Rhodospirillum rubrum ATCC 11170: one gene and its partner. The protein of the gene in region 1 binds, or shares a complex with, the protein of each later gene. Links are inferred from orthologs where the notes say so. Each region holds a gene or a part of one and is shown in the gene's direction. Other genes may lie near its edges.

Region 1 (7,130 bases):
GCCTGCTCGACCGCGAGGTCCTGCGCGGCCCGCGTCCCGACCCCGGGGTGGCTGGGCTCGCTCAGGCGATCAAGGCCGCCGATGATCCGGACATGGAGCGCCACCTTGGCGGTTGGCTGGAGCGGCTTGAAGCTTTGGCCGGGCCGTTCTGCACCCTGATGGACAGCGACGAGCCGGTCGACGTCGCCGCGCTCATCGATGCCCATATGCGCTTTTGCGAAGGGCTGGCCGAGGCCCGCGAGGGTGGCGTGGAAAAGCCCGGCGCCACCCGGCTGTGGGCTGGTGACGATGGCGAGGCCGCCGCCCTGCTTGGCGCCGATCTGACCGAAGCCGCCCCCTCGCTGGGCGCCATCGCGCCCCGCCACTACCCGGCCCTGCTTGATGCCCTGATGGACGGGCGGGCGGTGCGGCCCAAGCGCGATCTTCATTCGCGGCTGTTCCTGTGGGGACCGCTGGAAGCCCGCTTGCAGCGCGCCGATCTGCTGATCCTGGGCGGGCTGAACGAGGGCGGTTGGCCGGCCGCCGTCGATACCGGCCCGTGGATGAGCCGGCCGATGCTCGATCAGATCGGCCTGCCCCAGCCCGAGCGCCGCATCGGCTTAGCCGCCCACGACGTTTCCCAGGCGCTCTGCGCCCCCGAGGTGGCGATCACCCGGGCCCTGCGCGTCGAGGGCACGCCGACCGTGCCTTCGCGCTGGCTGACCCGCCTTGACGCGGTGATCGGCGCCACCGGATTGGACAAGGAGTGGGCGAAGGCCCGCCAGCGCGGCGACCGCCTGCTCGCCCTGGCCCGCAGCCTGGAACAGCCCCAGGGTGAACGCAAACCCTGCCCCGCCCCCGAGCCGCGCCCGCCGCTGGCCGACCGGCCGCGCCGGCTGTCGGTCACCCGCATCGAAACCTGGATGCGCGACCCTTACGCCCTCTATGCCCAGTTCATCCTGGGGCTGAGCGAGCTTGATCCCCTGGAGGCCGACCCCGGGGTGTCCGATTACGGCACCCTGGTCCACGGCGCCCTTGAGGATTTCGTCGGCCTTTATCCCAAGGACCTGCCCGGCGACCCCGAGGCCGAGATCATTCGCCTGGGAACCCTGCGTTTCGCCCCGCATATGACGCGGCCGGGCGTGCGCGCCTTCTGGTGGCCGCGCTTCCTGCGCATCGCGCATTGGATCGCCGAGCGTGAGATCGAACGCCGCCCCGAGATCCTTGAGGTCTTCGCCGAACGCCGCGCCGAAATGACCCTGACCGGTCCGGCCGGCCCCTTCATCCTGACCGCCAAGGCCGATCGCATCGATCTGCGCCGCGATGGCACCCTGGCGGTGATCGACTATAAAACCGGCATGCTGCCCTCGAAAAAGGAAGTCGAGTCGGGGTTGTCGCCGCAGTTGCCCCTGGAAGCGCTTCTCGCCTCGCGAGGCTGCTTTCCTGGCATTGCCGGCAAGCCGGTCAGCGATCTTGGCTTCTGGAAGCTGCGCGGCGATCGCCTGGGCGGCGAGATACGCCAGGCCGCCGATGATCCCGAGGGGGTGGCCGAAGCGGCCCATAAGGGCTTGAGCGATCTGATCACCGCCTTTGATAATCCCGACACCCCCTATTTCGCCCGCCCCCATCCCGACCACGCCCCGCGCTTCAATCCCTATCAGCATCTGGCCCGGGTCAAGGAATGGGCCGAGAAAGGCGACGCCGAATGACCCGCCCGCCGTCGGAGCCCGCCCCCCTCCTCGCCGAGGCCGATCCCCTCGATCCGGCCAAGCCACAGCGCCGCGCCGCCGATCCCCTGGCTTCGGCCTGGGTGGCGGCGAGCGCGGGCACGGGCAAGACCAAGGTGCTGACCGATCGCGTGCTGCGCCTGCTGCTGGCCGGTACCCCGCCGCAGCGCCTGCTGTGCCTGACCTTCACCAAGGCGGCGGCGGCGGAAATGGCCAACCGGGTGTCGGCCGTGCTCGCCGGCTGGGCCACCCTGCCCGAAGAGGCCTTGCGCGGCCGCCTTGCCAGTCTGCTGGGGAGCCTGCCCGAGGGCGAAGAGGCCATCGAAGCCCTAAGCGGCCGGGCGCGGCGGCTGTTCGCCCAGGTGCTGGATTGCCCGGGCGGCTTGCGCATCCAGACCATCCATGGCTTTTGCCAAACCCTGCTGCGCCGTTTCCCGCTGGAAGCCGGGGTGGCGCCGCATTTCGAGGTGCTCGACGACCGCGAGGCCCAGGCCCTGCACCAAAGCGCCCGCGACGCCGTGCTGCGGGCGGCGCGCCAAGCCGAGGACGGCGAGGGCGGCGATCCGGCCCTGGCCGCCGCCCTGGCGGTGGTCACCGGCCATCTGTCGGAAAGCCGCTTCGACGAGGTGATGGCGGCCCTGGGCGGGCAGCGCGGCCGGCTGCTGGCCGCGCTCGACCATTTTGGCGGCGCCGAAGCCTTGGGCAAGGCGATTCGCGATAGCCTGGGGCTGGCGGCCGACGATACCCCCGAAACCGTTCTGGCCGACGGCTGCGCCGAGGGCGCTTTCGATGGGCCGTCGTTACGCGCCGCCGCCGCCGCCCTGATCGCGGGCGGCAAGACCGATCAGGAACGCGGCCTGCGCATCGCCGCTTTTGTCAGCGAAACCGATCCGGCGATCCGAGAAGGGCTGTTTTGGACCTATATCGGCGCCTTTTTGACCAAAACCGACGAAAAACCGGTCAAGACACTGTGCACCAAGCCGGTGGAAAAGGCCCATCCCGGGACCCTTGAGAGTCTGGAGGCCGAGCAACAGCGCATCTGGACCCTGCGCGAGCGCCTGCGCGCCGCCACCACCGCCCAGGCCAGCGAGGCCTTGCTAACTTTGGTCGGGGCGATGCTGAAGGATTACCAGCGGCGCAAGCGGGCCCTGGGGCGGATGGATTACGAGGATCTGATCCTGGCGGCCCGCCGCCTGCTGGCCGGCGATGGCGCGGCGGCCTGGGTGCTGTTCAAGCTCGACGGCGGCCTTGACCATCTGCTGGTCGACGAGGCCCAGGACACCAGCCCCGACCAATGGGCGATCGCCAGCGCCCTGGCCGGCGAGTTCTTCACCGACAGCGCCCGCTGGGATGGCACGCGCCCGCGCACGGTTTTCGCCGTCGGCGACCGCAAGCAGTCGATCTATGGCTTCCAAGGCGCCGATCCCAAGGCCTTCGAGGATATGCGCCGGCATTTTCACGACGCGGTGAGCGACATCGGCGGCCACTTCGCCGAGGTGCCGCTTAATATCTCCTTCCGCTCGACCCGCGCCGTGCTCGAGGCCGTCAACGCCGTGTTCGCCCGCCAACCGGCCCGCGACGGCGTGGCCCAGGACGACGCCGACAGCGGTGTGGCCGAGGACATCACCCACCACGCCTTCCGCAAGGACGCCGGCGGACTGGTCGAGCTTTGGCCGGCGATGGAACCGGCCCCCCGGGTCGTCGGCGATCCCTGGAAGCCGCCGGTCGAACGCATCGGCCTTGAATCCGCCCGCGCCCGGCTGGCCAAGCGCGTCGCCCAGCGCATCAAAACGATGACGAGCGGCGGCGAACTGCTGGAAAGCCAGGGCCGGCCGATTCGTCCCGGTGATATCCTGGTGCTGGTGCGCCGGCGCGGCGGCTTTGAAGAGGAGTTGGTCAGCGCCCTTAAAAGCGCCAAGGTCGAGGTGGCCGGCGTCGATCGCATGACCCTGACCGATCAGCTCGCGGTCATGGATCTGATCGCCCTTGGCAAGGCGCTGCTGCTGCCCGAGGACGATCTGACCCTGGCCAGCGTGCTCAAGGGGCCGCTGATCGGCCTGGACGAAGACGCGCTGTTCACCCTCGCCCGCGACCGTGGCCGCGACGAACGCCTCTGGGACCGCCTGCGCCCCCATGCCGGGGCCGAGAACGCCTATGGCAAGGCGATGGAAATCATCGAGCCGCTGCGCGACCGCGCCGGCCGTCTCGCCCCCCATGAATTCTACGCCCATGTCCTGGATGGTCCGCTCAACGGTCGGCGGCTGCTGCTCGGCCGCCTTGGCCCGGAGGCCGAGGACCCGATCGACGAATTCCTCGCCCTGACCCTCGCCCATGAACGCGTCGGTCCGCCCGCCCTGCAGGGTTTTTTGTCGTGGCTGGAAAAGGGCACCGTCGAGATCAAGCGCGACCTTGACCAGGGCGCCCTTGACGCGGTGCGGATCATGACCGTTCACGGCTCCAAGGGTCTGCAGGCGCCGGTGGTCTTCCTGCCCGACACCCTGGCCAAACCCACGGGCAATGATCTGTTGCTGTGGACCGCCGACAAGGGCGTCGCCGACGCCCTGCCGTTCTGGTGCCCAAGCAAGGCCGATCGCGGCGCCGCCATCGAGGCGATGATCGACGCCCTCAAGGTCGAGCGCGACCGCGAATACCGCCGGCTGCTCTATGTGGCGATGACCCGGGCGGCCGACCGGCTTTACATCTGCGGCTGGGAGACCCTGAAGCGCCCGGCCGAGGATTGCTGGTACGCCCTGATCCACGATGCCCTCGCCGCCTCGGCCCAGACGGTCGAGGTGCCCTTGCTGGACGCGACCGGCGCCCTTAAGGACACCGAGGTTCTGCGCCTGACCTGCCCCCAGGAAGGATCGCCGTCCCCCTCCGACTCCGCGGCCCCCGCCGACGAGGAGGGCGAAGCCCCGGCCGCCTGGGCCGCCCTGCCGCCGCCGCTCGAACCGACTCCCAGCCGCCCCCTCGCCCCCTCCCATGTCGGCGACGAGGGCGCGGCGCGCTCGCCCCTGGATGGCCGGGGCGATCCCAGGCGATTCCTGCGCGGCCGGCTGATCCACAAGCTGCTGCAGCTTCTGCCCGAACTGCCCGACGAGGACCGCGGCCCGGCGGCGCGGCGTTGGCTGTCGCGCCCGGCCTGGGCCCTGGAGGCCGAGGAAATCGGGGCTTTGAGCGCCGAGGTTCTGGCGGTGCTCGATGACCCGGCCTTTCGCGCCGTCTTCGCCCCGGGCTCGCGGGCCGAGGTGCCGCTGGTCGGGCTGGTGGGAAATCACGTGGTCAGCGGTCAGGTCGACCGGCTGGCGGTGACCGACGACGAGGTTCTGATCGTCGATTACAAGACCAACCGCCCGCCGCCGCGCGCGGTGGATCTGGTCGACATCGCCTATATCCGCCAGATGGCGGCCTACCGCGCCCTGCTCGCCCAGGTCTTCCCAAGCCGCGTGGCGCGTTGTGTGCTGTTGTGGACCGATGGCCCCTTCGCCATGGAGATTCCCGCCGAGCGTTTGGCCGAGGAAGCCCGGAAACTGGGTTGGTAAGGCTGGCCGAAAGCGGGATGGGTGCGGCGCAGCATCCGGGTTTTCGCCAAAATGGTTAACGCCGTCGTCTTGACGGGGCCGCTCAGGCGCCCCTACATTTGGCTCGGAGAACCGGCCGGGCGACCCTTTCCCCTTGGTCTCCTCGCCGCGATATCAAAGGATAGTGATCATGAAGCAGGTTTCCGACGCCTCTTTCGAAGAGGATGTCCTGAAGGCCGATGGTCCCGTGCTGGTGGACTTCTGGGCGGAATGGTGCGGCCCCTGCCGCCAGATCGCCCCGGCTCTCGAAGAGCTGGCCACCGCGCTTGGCGACAAAGTGACCGTGGCCAAGATCAACATCGATGAAAACCCGCAAACCCCGTCGAAATACGGCGTGCGCGGCATTCCGACGCTGATGATCTTCAAGGACGGTCAAGTCGCCGCGACCAAGATCGGCGCCCTGCCCAAGACCAAGCTGTTTGAGTGGGTCGAAGCCTCGGTCTGAGGTTTGGCGTCCTCCCCGCCTGACGAACGGCCCTTTGCGAAGGGCCGTTTTCGTTTGGGCAAAGCCCGCCTTGACGGGCTCCCGTCCACGGGATCGAATGACGTCGGAGAAGCCTTCCCTTCTTGGGGAGCCTTGATCGCGACTGCGGAAAGACGAAGCGGAGAGGCTGTCATGCACGAGATCGCGCCGCTGTCGCCGGCCGCCGCCGCCCTGGCCGATTTCCAGCCCGATCGCGGACCGGCGGCCCTCAATGGCGCGGCGGTCTTCTGCGGCTTCGCCCCGCGCCCCCTGGACGACGGGTTCACCTGGGCCGATTTCGGCTGCGGCTTGGGCATCACCGCCAGCATCCTAGCCGCCGCCAACCCGCAGGGCCGCTTCTTCGCCATCGATGCCGATGGCCAAGCCCTGGCCGCCGGGCGCGCGCTGGCCAAGGCCGCCTTCCTCGATAATCTGACGTTTCTGCAAGCCGATTACACCAAGCCCCACGACCTCGACCTGCCGCCGCTGGATTTCGCGGTTCTGGGCAATGTTCTGTGCTGGCTTGATGGCCAGGAGCGTCAGGCCTTGTTGTCGCGTCTGGGCACCTTGCTCAAGCCCGGGGGCATCGTGCTGGCCACCTATGACGCCCTGCCCGGCGCCGCCGCCCTGGTGCCCTTGCGCGACCTGCTTTTCAGCGTCACCGCCGGGCAAGCGGCCAATCCCGTGGCGCGGGCGCGGGCGGCGATCGACTGGCTGGGCGCGATGCGCGCCGCTGGCATCGATTTCTTCCGCGACAATCCCGCCCTTGGCCCCCGCCTCGACGCTCTGATCGAACGCGGCCCCCAGGCCCTGGCCGGGCGGTTCTTCGGCGGCACCCTGCGGCCCTTGCACTTCGCCCAGGTCAACGCCGAGATGGCCGCCCAGGGGCTGACCTTCGCCGGGCGGGCCGAAGCCTTCCTCAATCTGATCGATCTGGCGGTTCCGGCCGCCTTGCGACCCAGGCTGCGCGCCGCCACCAGCCGGGCCGAGGTCGAGGCCACCCGCGATTTCATCCGCAACGAGGATCACCGCCGCGACCTTTACATCAAGGGTGCGGCGCCGAGCGACGGCGCGGCCCTGACAGCCTTCGACGACGGCCGCATCCTTGGTCCGGCCGCCGCTCCGGGACAAGCTAACCCCGAAGTGAGCTTCGGCGCGGTTTCCCTGTCGTTTCGCGGGGCGCTGTTTGAAAGCTTGCTTGCCGCCCTGGATCTTGGCCCGCGACCGGTTGGCGAGCTCTGCGCCAGCGCCGCCCTGGAAGGCGTGCCGCCCGGGCTGATCCGCGACGGCCTGCGCCTGCTGACCGCCGGCGGGCTGGCCCGCCCCTATGCCCGGGCGGCCGATGTGGCGCCGGCCGCGCCGCCGGTCTGGCCCCTGCGC
Region 2 (7,119 bases), 610 kb from region 1 along the record:
TGGCGCAGAACCCCGCCGAAGGCCGCTTCCAGATTGCGCCGGGTGAACACCTCGGCGGTCGGCCCGCTGGCCAGAACCGTGCGGTTGAGCAAAACGGCGCGGTCACAGAATTCGGGCACGCTGCCCAGATCATGGGTCGAGACCAGCATCACCCGCCCCTCGGCGCGCAGGGCGCGCAACAAGGTGATGATCTCGCTTTCGGTGGTCACATCGACGCCGGTGAAGGGTTCGTCAAGCAAGATGACCCGGCCGTCCTGGGCTAGGGCGCGGGCCAGGAACACCCGCTTTTTCTGTCCGCCCGATAATTCGCCGATCTGGCGCTTGCGCAAGGCCCCCATGCCGACGCGCTCAAGCGCCTGGTCAACCGCCGACTTATCGGCGCGCCGGGCGATGCGCAGCGGGTTCATGTGGCCATAGCGGCCCATCATCACCACGTCTTCGACCAGAACCGGAAAGGTCCAGTCGACATCCTCGCTTTGCGGGACATAGGCCACCAGATGGCGCCTCAAGGCCTCGCGCACCGGCAGACCGAGAATGGCGATGGAGCCGACCGACAGGGGCACGAAGCCCATGATCGCCTTGAACAGCGTCGATTTGCCGCTGCCGTTGATGCCGACCAGACCGGTGACCGTGCCGGTCGGGATCTCGAAGGAGGCATCGCGCAAGGCCGTATGGCCGTTGCGATAGGTGACGCTGGCCCCGGTAACCTTGATACCGAAGGGATAGGGCGCCGAAACGACCGAGGGCGAGGACAAGGGCAGAATGGCTCCTCCGGGTAAACCTGGCGACCACGGCCGCCCCCTTACGGGGCCAGCCCGTGAAGGATGGTTTCGATGGTGACGCGCAGCAGATCAAGATAGCTGGGAACCGGCCCCTCGGGCCCGCTCAGGGAATCGACATACAAGACGCCGCCATAGCGCGCCCCGGTTTCCCGGGCCACCTGTTCGGCCGGGGCCGAAGAAATGGTGCTTTCGGAAAAGATGGCGGGAATGGCCTGGGCGCGCATGGCGTCGACCACCTTGCGCACCTGCTGGGGGCGGCCCTGCTGGTCGGCGTTGATCGGCCACAGATAAAGCTCGCGCAACGAAAAATCCCGGGCGAGGTAGCTGAAGGCCCCCTCGCTGGTCACCAGCCAGCGCCGCTCCTCGGGCAGGGCGGCAAGGGCGATCCGCAAGGGCGCCACCGTCTCCTCGATGCGCCGCTTGTAGCTTGCGGCATTGTCGCGATAGAGCGCGGCGTTTTGCGGGTCGTGGGTCGCCAGGGCCTCGGCGATGGTATCGACATAGAGCAGGGCGGCCGTCGGCGACATCCAGGCATGGGGGTTGGGTTTGCCCTCATAGGGGCCCTCGCCGATGCCGATCGGGACCACCTTTTGCGACACCACGACACCGGGGACGTCCCCCAGGTTTTCAAAGAACTGTTCGAACCACAATTCCAGATTCAGGCCGTTCCACAGCACCAGATCAGCGCCGCGCGCCCGCATAAGGTCGCCCGGGGTCGGCTGATAGGTGTGGATTTCGGCGCCGGGCTTGGTGATCGACACCACATCGGCGGCTTCCCCGGCCACATTGCGCGCCATATCGGCGATGATGGTGAAGGTGGTCACCACCTTCAGCCGCCGGGCGGCCCGCGCCCGACCCGCGCCCAAGCCGAGGGCGGCGACCACGCCGGCCGCCGTCCCCAGGACCGCGCGCCGTGTCCACGCCCCGCCGTTATTGCCTTTGCCCGTCGTCATCGCCCCCTCCCGCATGGATTTACACAGAAGATAAGGACCGTTCCCCGTTCCGCCAGCGTCCATTTTTGGCTTCGCCGACGCGGGGCCGGCGAGAAAACTTAGTCGTCGGGATCGGTCTCGGCAACGGGAACGCCGGGTTGCAGCTTGCCGGTGCGAATGGCCAGGGCGGATTTCACATGGCCGACATTGGGCGCCGGGGTCAGACGCGAGGTCAGGAAGCGCTGGTAATCATCCCAGTCGCGCGCCACCACCTTCAGCAGGAAATCGGTCTCGCCGGCCAGCATGTGGCATTCGCGCACCTCGGGCCAGCTCGCCACCAGATCCTCGAAGGCGCGCAGATCGGATTCGGCCTGACTATTCAGGCCGACATGGGCGAAAACCGTCACATTATAGCCCAGCGACACCGCGTCGAGATCGGCGTGATAGCCCCGGATGAACCCGGCCTCCTCGAGCGCGCGAACGCGGCGCAAACACGGGGGCGCCGAGATGCCCGCCCGCTTGGCCAGATCGACGTTGGTCATCCGGCCGTCGCTCTGGAGATCGTTGAGAATCCTGCGGTCGATGCGGTCCAGCTTAACGCGCTGTGTCGCCATGAAAACCCTGCCTTCAAGCTATCGGTGTCGGTCGATACGAGAAAGGAAATTACACGTAATCACCCGGACCGCGCAACGAGAATACCCCTTGCCCCACGGCCGCGACCACCCCCCTTGCGGCTTAAGGTCTGCTACCCGACATACAAAGCGCGCTGCACGGGTGGAAGCCCCTGTGGGCGGGGGTGGCTCGTATCGGGGCGCTTTTTATGGAGCCCCATCGCCAAAATCCAGGGATTTATCCGCGATGACCGAAAGTGTTGGTACCCTGACCGGCCGGCCGGTCCCTGATTTCACCGCCCCGGCGGTGCTGGCGGACAATTCCATTGTCGAAGATTTCTGTTTGAAGGACTATCTGGCGGGGTTTTATGGCCTGATTTTCTTCTATCCGCTGGATTTCACCTTCGTCTGTCCCTCGGAAATCCTCGCCCACGACCACCGCCTGCCCGCCTTCGCCGCCAAGGAGGCCAAGGTGGTGGCGATTTCGGTCGATTCCCAATACAGCCATCTCGCCTGGAAGAAGACGCCGATCGCCGAGGGCGGCCTGGGCCCGATCGGCTTTCCGATGGTGGCCGACATCAGCAAGGCGATCGCCCGCTCGTTCGGGGTGCTGCTGGAAACCGGCGTCGCCTTGCGCGCCAGCTTCCTGGTCGATCGCGGCGGCATCGTCCGCCATCAAACGGTCAATGACCTGCCTTTGGGCCGCAATGTCGATGAAACCCTGCGCATGATCGACGCCCTGCGCTTTCACGACGCCCATGGCCAAGTCTGCCCCGCCGGCTGGAAGACCGGCGATCCGGGGATGACCGCCAGCCCCGAGGGGGTCGCGGCCTATCTTTCGGCCAACGCCGAGCGCCTTTAGGACCGGGACGCGGTAAGGCCCCTTCCGCCCCGGGCGCGGTACCCGGGCGCGGTTACCGCTTTTGCTTTACCCCGGCGGACGGGCCCTCTATCCTTTATACTCCTCTCCGTCTTTTCCGACAGCCCCGGAAGACCAATGGCCGAACATCGCACTAAAGTCCTGATTCTGGGTTCCGGCGCCGCCGGATGCACCGCCGCCATCTATGCCGCCCGCGCCAATCTGGCACCGATCCTGGTCGCCGGCCTGCAGCCCGGCGGTCAGTTGACCATCACCAGCGACGTCGAGAATTACCCGGGCTTCGCCGAGGCGATTTCCGGCCCCTGGCTGATGGAGCAGATGCAGGCCCAAGCCCGCGCCGTCGGCACCGAGATGATCGATGATCTGATCATCAGCGCCGATCTGTCCAAGCGCCCCTTCGTGTGCCAGGGTGATTCGGGCGACACCTATATCGCCGACACGGTGGTCGTAGCCACCGGCGCCTCGGCCCGCTGGCTCGGACTGCAAAGCGAAAAGCGTTGGTCGGGGCTGGGCGTCTCGGCCTGCGCCACCTGTGACGGCTTCTTCTTCCGCGGCAAGGAGGTCGTCGTCGTCGGCGGCGGCAATACGGCGGTCGAGGAAGCGCTTTATCTGACCAATCACGCCAGCAAGGTCACGCTGATCCACCGCCGCGACAGCCTGCGCGCCGAACGGATCATGCAGGACCGCCTGTTCAAGAACCCCAAGGTCGGCGTCGTCTGGAACAGCACGGTCGAGGAGATCCTGGGCGGCGGCGATCCCCCCGGGGTCACCGGGGTGCGCCTGCGCGATACGCAAACCGGCGCGCTGTCGGAGCTTTCCTGCGACGGGGTGTTCATCGCCATCGGCCACACGCCCAATACCGCGCTGTTCGCCGGCCAGCTTGACTGCGATGACAACGGTTATCTGATTACGGCGCCCGACAGCACGGCAACGAACGTGCCCGGGGTTTTCGCCGCCGGCGATGTTCAGGACCATATCTTCCGACAGGCCGTGACAGCGGCCGGAACGGGATGCATGGCCGCCATTGAAGCGGATCACTTCCTGGCTTTGACGCAGGAATGACAAGACCGGCAAGCCGACCGCGAAGGGGCGTTCCACGCCCTTTTGGCGGTTTGGCCTGCTGACAGGGATGGACCGGCGTGGTTTGGGGAGGGAGCCCCGGATCGGCCAAAGCGGCGAGCGGAAAACGGGGCATGGCGCAACGGCCGGGCAATATGGATTGGGATAAGCTGCGCGTCTTCCACTCGGTGGCGGAAGCGGGCAGTTTCACCCACGCCGGGGAAGCCCTCAATCTCAGTCAATCGGCGGTCAGCCGTCAAATCAGCGCCCTGGAGGAAAGCCTCAAGGTGGCGCTGTTCCATCGCCACGCCCGGGGTCTGATCCTGACCGAACAGGGCGAGTTGCTGTTTGATACGGTTCACGATGTCTTTGGCAAGCTCGCCACCGTCGAGGCCAAGCTGGGCGAGACCAAGGAGCGGCCGGAAGGGCCGCTGACCATCACCACCACCTTGTCCTTTGGTGCCATCTGGTTGACGCCGCGCATCAAGCGCTTCATGGACCGCTATCCCGATATCGATGTCACCTTGGCGCTCAATGATACCGAGCTGGATCTGGCGATGCGTCAGGCCGACGTGGCCCTGCGCTTCATGCCGCCGCGCCAGCCCGACCTGATCCAGCGCCAGCTTTTCAGCATGCCCTATCATGTCTTCGCCTCGCCCGATTACCTGAAGAAGCACGGCACGCCCCGGCGGGTGGAGGATCTCGACGATCACGCCCTTGTCGTCTATGGCGAGGAGTTCAAGCCGCCGGTCGCCAATATGAGCTGGCTGCTGACGGCGGGCACCCGCGAGGGGCGGGCGCGCAAGCCGATCCTTAAGGTCAACAACATCTATGGGATGTTCCGCGCCGTCGAAAGCGGCCTGGGCATCGCCGCCCTGCCCGATTACTTCTCGAGCGAGGCGTCGACTCTGGTCAAGATCCTCCCCGAGGAACACGGCCCCGAGATGCAGATCTTCTTTGTCTATGCCGAGGAATTGCGCCACAGCAAGCGGGTCGCGGTCTTCCGCGATTTTCTGATCAAGGAACTGGGCAGTTCCGGTCTGGCCTGACCCCCGCGAACCACCCGATCAAAAGACTGATTTTGAACACTTTTCCCAGGGCTGCGGGAAAAGGGCCATAGCCATGCGCCGACCGCATGGCCTGCTTGCCCAAAACCCCATGGTTACTATGGGAACTACCGTTTAAACATTGGGTCACCGCTTGATGACACGGTATTGACCGGATCCAGAGCGATGAGATTTGGTGGCTCTCCTCCCTTGTGCCGCCATTTTGCCGGGGCGACCCGGCACCCAGGGCGCCGCTTTTTCGGTGTCCTACGTCTCCCAGACGTGAAACCTCCCTGTTCCGACTTTACCCCCGGACTTGCTCCGGGGGTTTCTTTTTGGCCAGCGGCGGACCGGGTTACGCCCCCGCCCTTCGGCGCGGCAGGCCGGTGACGAAGGCGATGCCGCCCAGGATCAGGGCCAGGCCGGCCATATGGTACCAAGCGAACTCCTCGCCAAGCAGCCAGACGGCGAGCAGGGCGGTGAGGATCGGCATGAGATTGGTATAGACCCCGGCGATCGACGGCCCGACGGCGGCGACGCCGCGGTTCCAGAAGTAAAAGGCGAAGATCGCCGGGAAAATCGCCGTATAGGGCAGCACCCAGGCGGTGGTCAGATCAAGCGGCAGAACCGCCCCGCCCGCCCTTTCCCAGGCATAGATCGGCACCAGCACGAGGACGCCGGCGCCGATTTGCCCGGCCAGCAGGGAAACCGGCTTCAGCCCCAGGGGATGGCGGCGCAGCAGCACCGAATAGACCGACCAGCTGGCCATCGCCAGCAGCATCAAAAGATCGCCGCGATTGAGCGCCAGGGACAGCAAAACCGTGATATCGCCCCGCGCCACCACCACAACCACCCCCAGGGCGGAAATGACGATCCCCAGCCCCTGGCGGCCGTTCAACCGCTCGCCCAGCCAAACCCGGGCGAGCAGGGCCATCACCACCGGCATCGCCGAGGCGACCAGGGTGACGTTGATCGCCGTCGAGGTGGCCAGCGCCGCATACATCAAGGCGTTATAGGCCCCGGCGCTGAGGGCGCCGAGCACCAGCACCATCGGCCAATGGGCGCGCAGCTTGGCGCGGTCGGCGACCAGGGCGCTCCAGGCGAAGGGCAGCAGAAAAGCAAAGGCCAGAACCCAGCGCCAAAAGGCCAGGGCCACCGGCGGAATGGCGTGCTGGGCGGCGATCTTGCCGACGATGGCGTTGGTCGCCCACAGGAACTGGGGCAGAATAAGCAGACCGTAGGCCGAAAACACCCGGTCGCGCAGCGATGGCATGCTTGCCATGAGGCGAACCCTTCCCCTTATAGCGCTTGCGCTCGAAGCGCAGGACGGACAGTGCGCTGGAAGCGCAGGACGGACAGTGCGCTGGAAGCGCGGAACAGACGGCGCGCTGGAAGCGCGGTATGGTTTTGCGCTGGACGCGCGGTACGCTCTTGCTTGCCCCGGCGGGAAGACTATCGTTTCCTGCGGAGTTCACGCTGCGGCGCACCCTAACGAGCCGACCCGGCGCTGGCAACGCCCGGCCATCGCGCCCGTTGGTTCGCATCATTTCCTCCCCCGGCGGTCCGCGCGGCCTTCGGAGGGTTCACGAAGGATCTTCGCCATGATCGATTTGGACCCGCGCTTGGCCGCGGACACCCACCCGGTGACCCAATGGCCGCTGTCCCAGGTGCGTCTGATGGACGACGTGCGCTTTCCCTGGCTGGTGCTGATCCCCGATCGCCCCGGACTGGTCGAGATCTTCGATTTGCCGGCCGAGGACCAGGACAAGATGTGGCGCGAGGTCGCCCATGCCGCCGCCACCTTGAAGA

What was found. Proteins that work in one complex are often made in the same cells at the same time.
Region 2: the proteins of trxA (region 1) and trxB are in contact, whole or in part, in a crystal structure (PDB 1F6M), measured with the Escherichia coli proteins. The link is inferred for Rhodospirillum rubrum ATCC 11170 from one-to-one orthologs.

What each region holds. Positions count from the first base shown.
Region 1 is NC_007643.1:3,950,390-3,957,519, reverse strand. Bases 4,222-7,074 are described here. They hold trxA (thioredoxin TrxA), read left to right. Parts: upstream 4,222-5,417; coding sequence 5,418-5,732; downstream 5,733-7,074. Other genes in these bases: RRU_RS17735 (methyltransferase), read left to right, coding at 5,904-7,074; addA (double-strand break repair helicase AddA), read left to right, coding at 4,222-5,248. In the rest of the region: double-strand break repair protein AddB, read left to right, coding at 1-1,688; more of addA, read left to right, coding at 1,685-4,221; more of RRU_RS17735, read left to right, coding at 7,075-7,130. UniProt on the Escherichia coli protein: Participates in various redox reactions through the reversible oxidation of its active center dithiol to a disulfide and catalyzes dithiol-disulfide exchange reactions.
Region 2 is NC_007643.1:3,337,141-3,344,259, forward strand. Bases 2,453-5,294 are described here. They hold trxB (thioredoxin-disulfide reductase), read left to right. Parts: upstream 2,453-3,322; coding sequence 3,323-4,267; downstream 4,268-5,294. Other genes in these bases: RRU_RS14945 (peroxiredoxin), read left to right, coding at 2,573-3,187; RRU_RS14955 (LysR family transcriptional regulator), read left to right, coding at 4,399-5,294. Also shown: RRU_RS14930 (manganese/iron ABC transporter ATP-binding protein), read right to left, coding at 1-755; RRU_RS14935 (metal ABC transporter substrate-binding protein), read right to left, coding at 803-1,735; RRU_RS14940 (Lrp/AsnC family transcriptional regulator), read right to left, coding at 1,834-2,328; more of RRU_RS14955, read left to right, coding at 5,295-5,313; RRU_RS14960 (DMT family transporter), read right to left, coding at 5,666-6,592; RRU_RS14965 (HIT domain-containing protein), read left to right, coding at 6,912-7,119.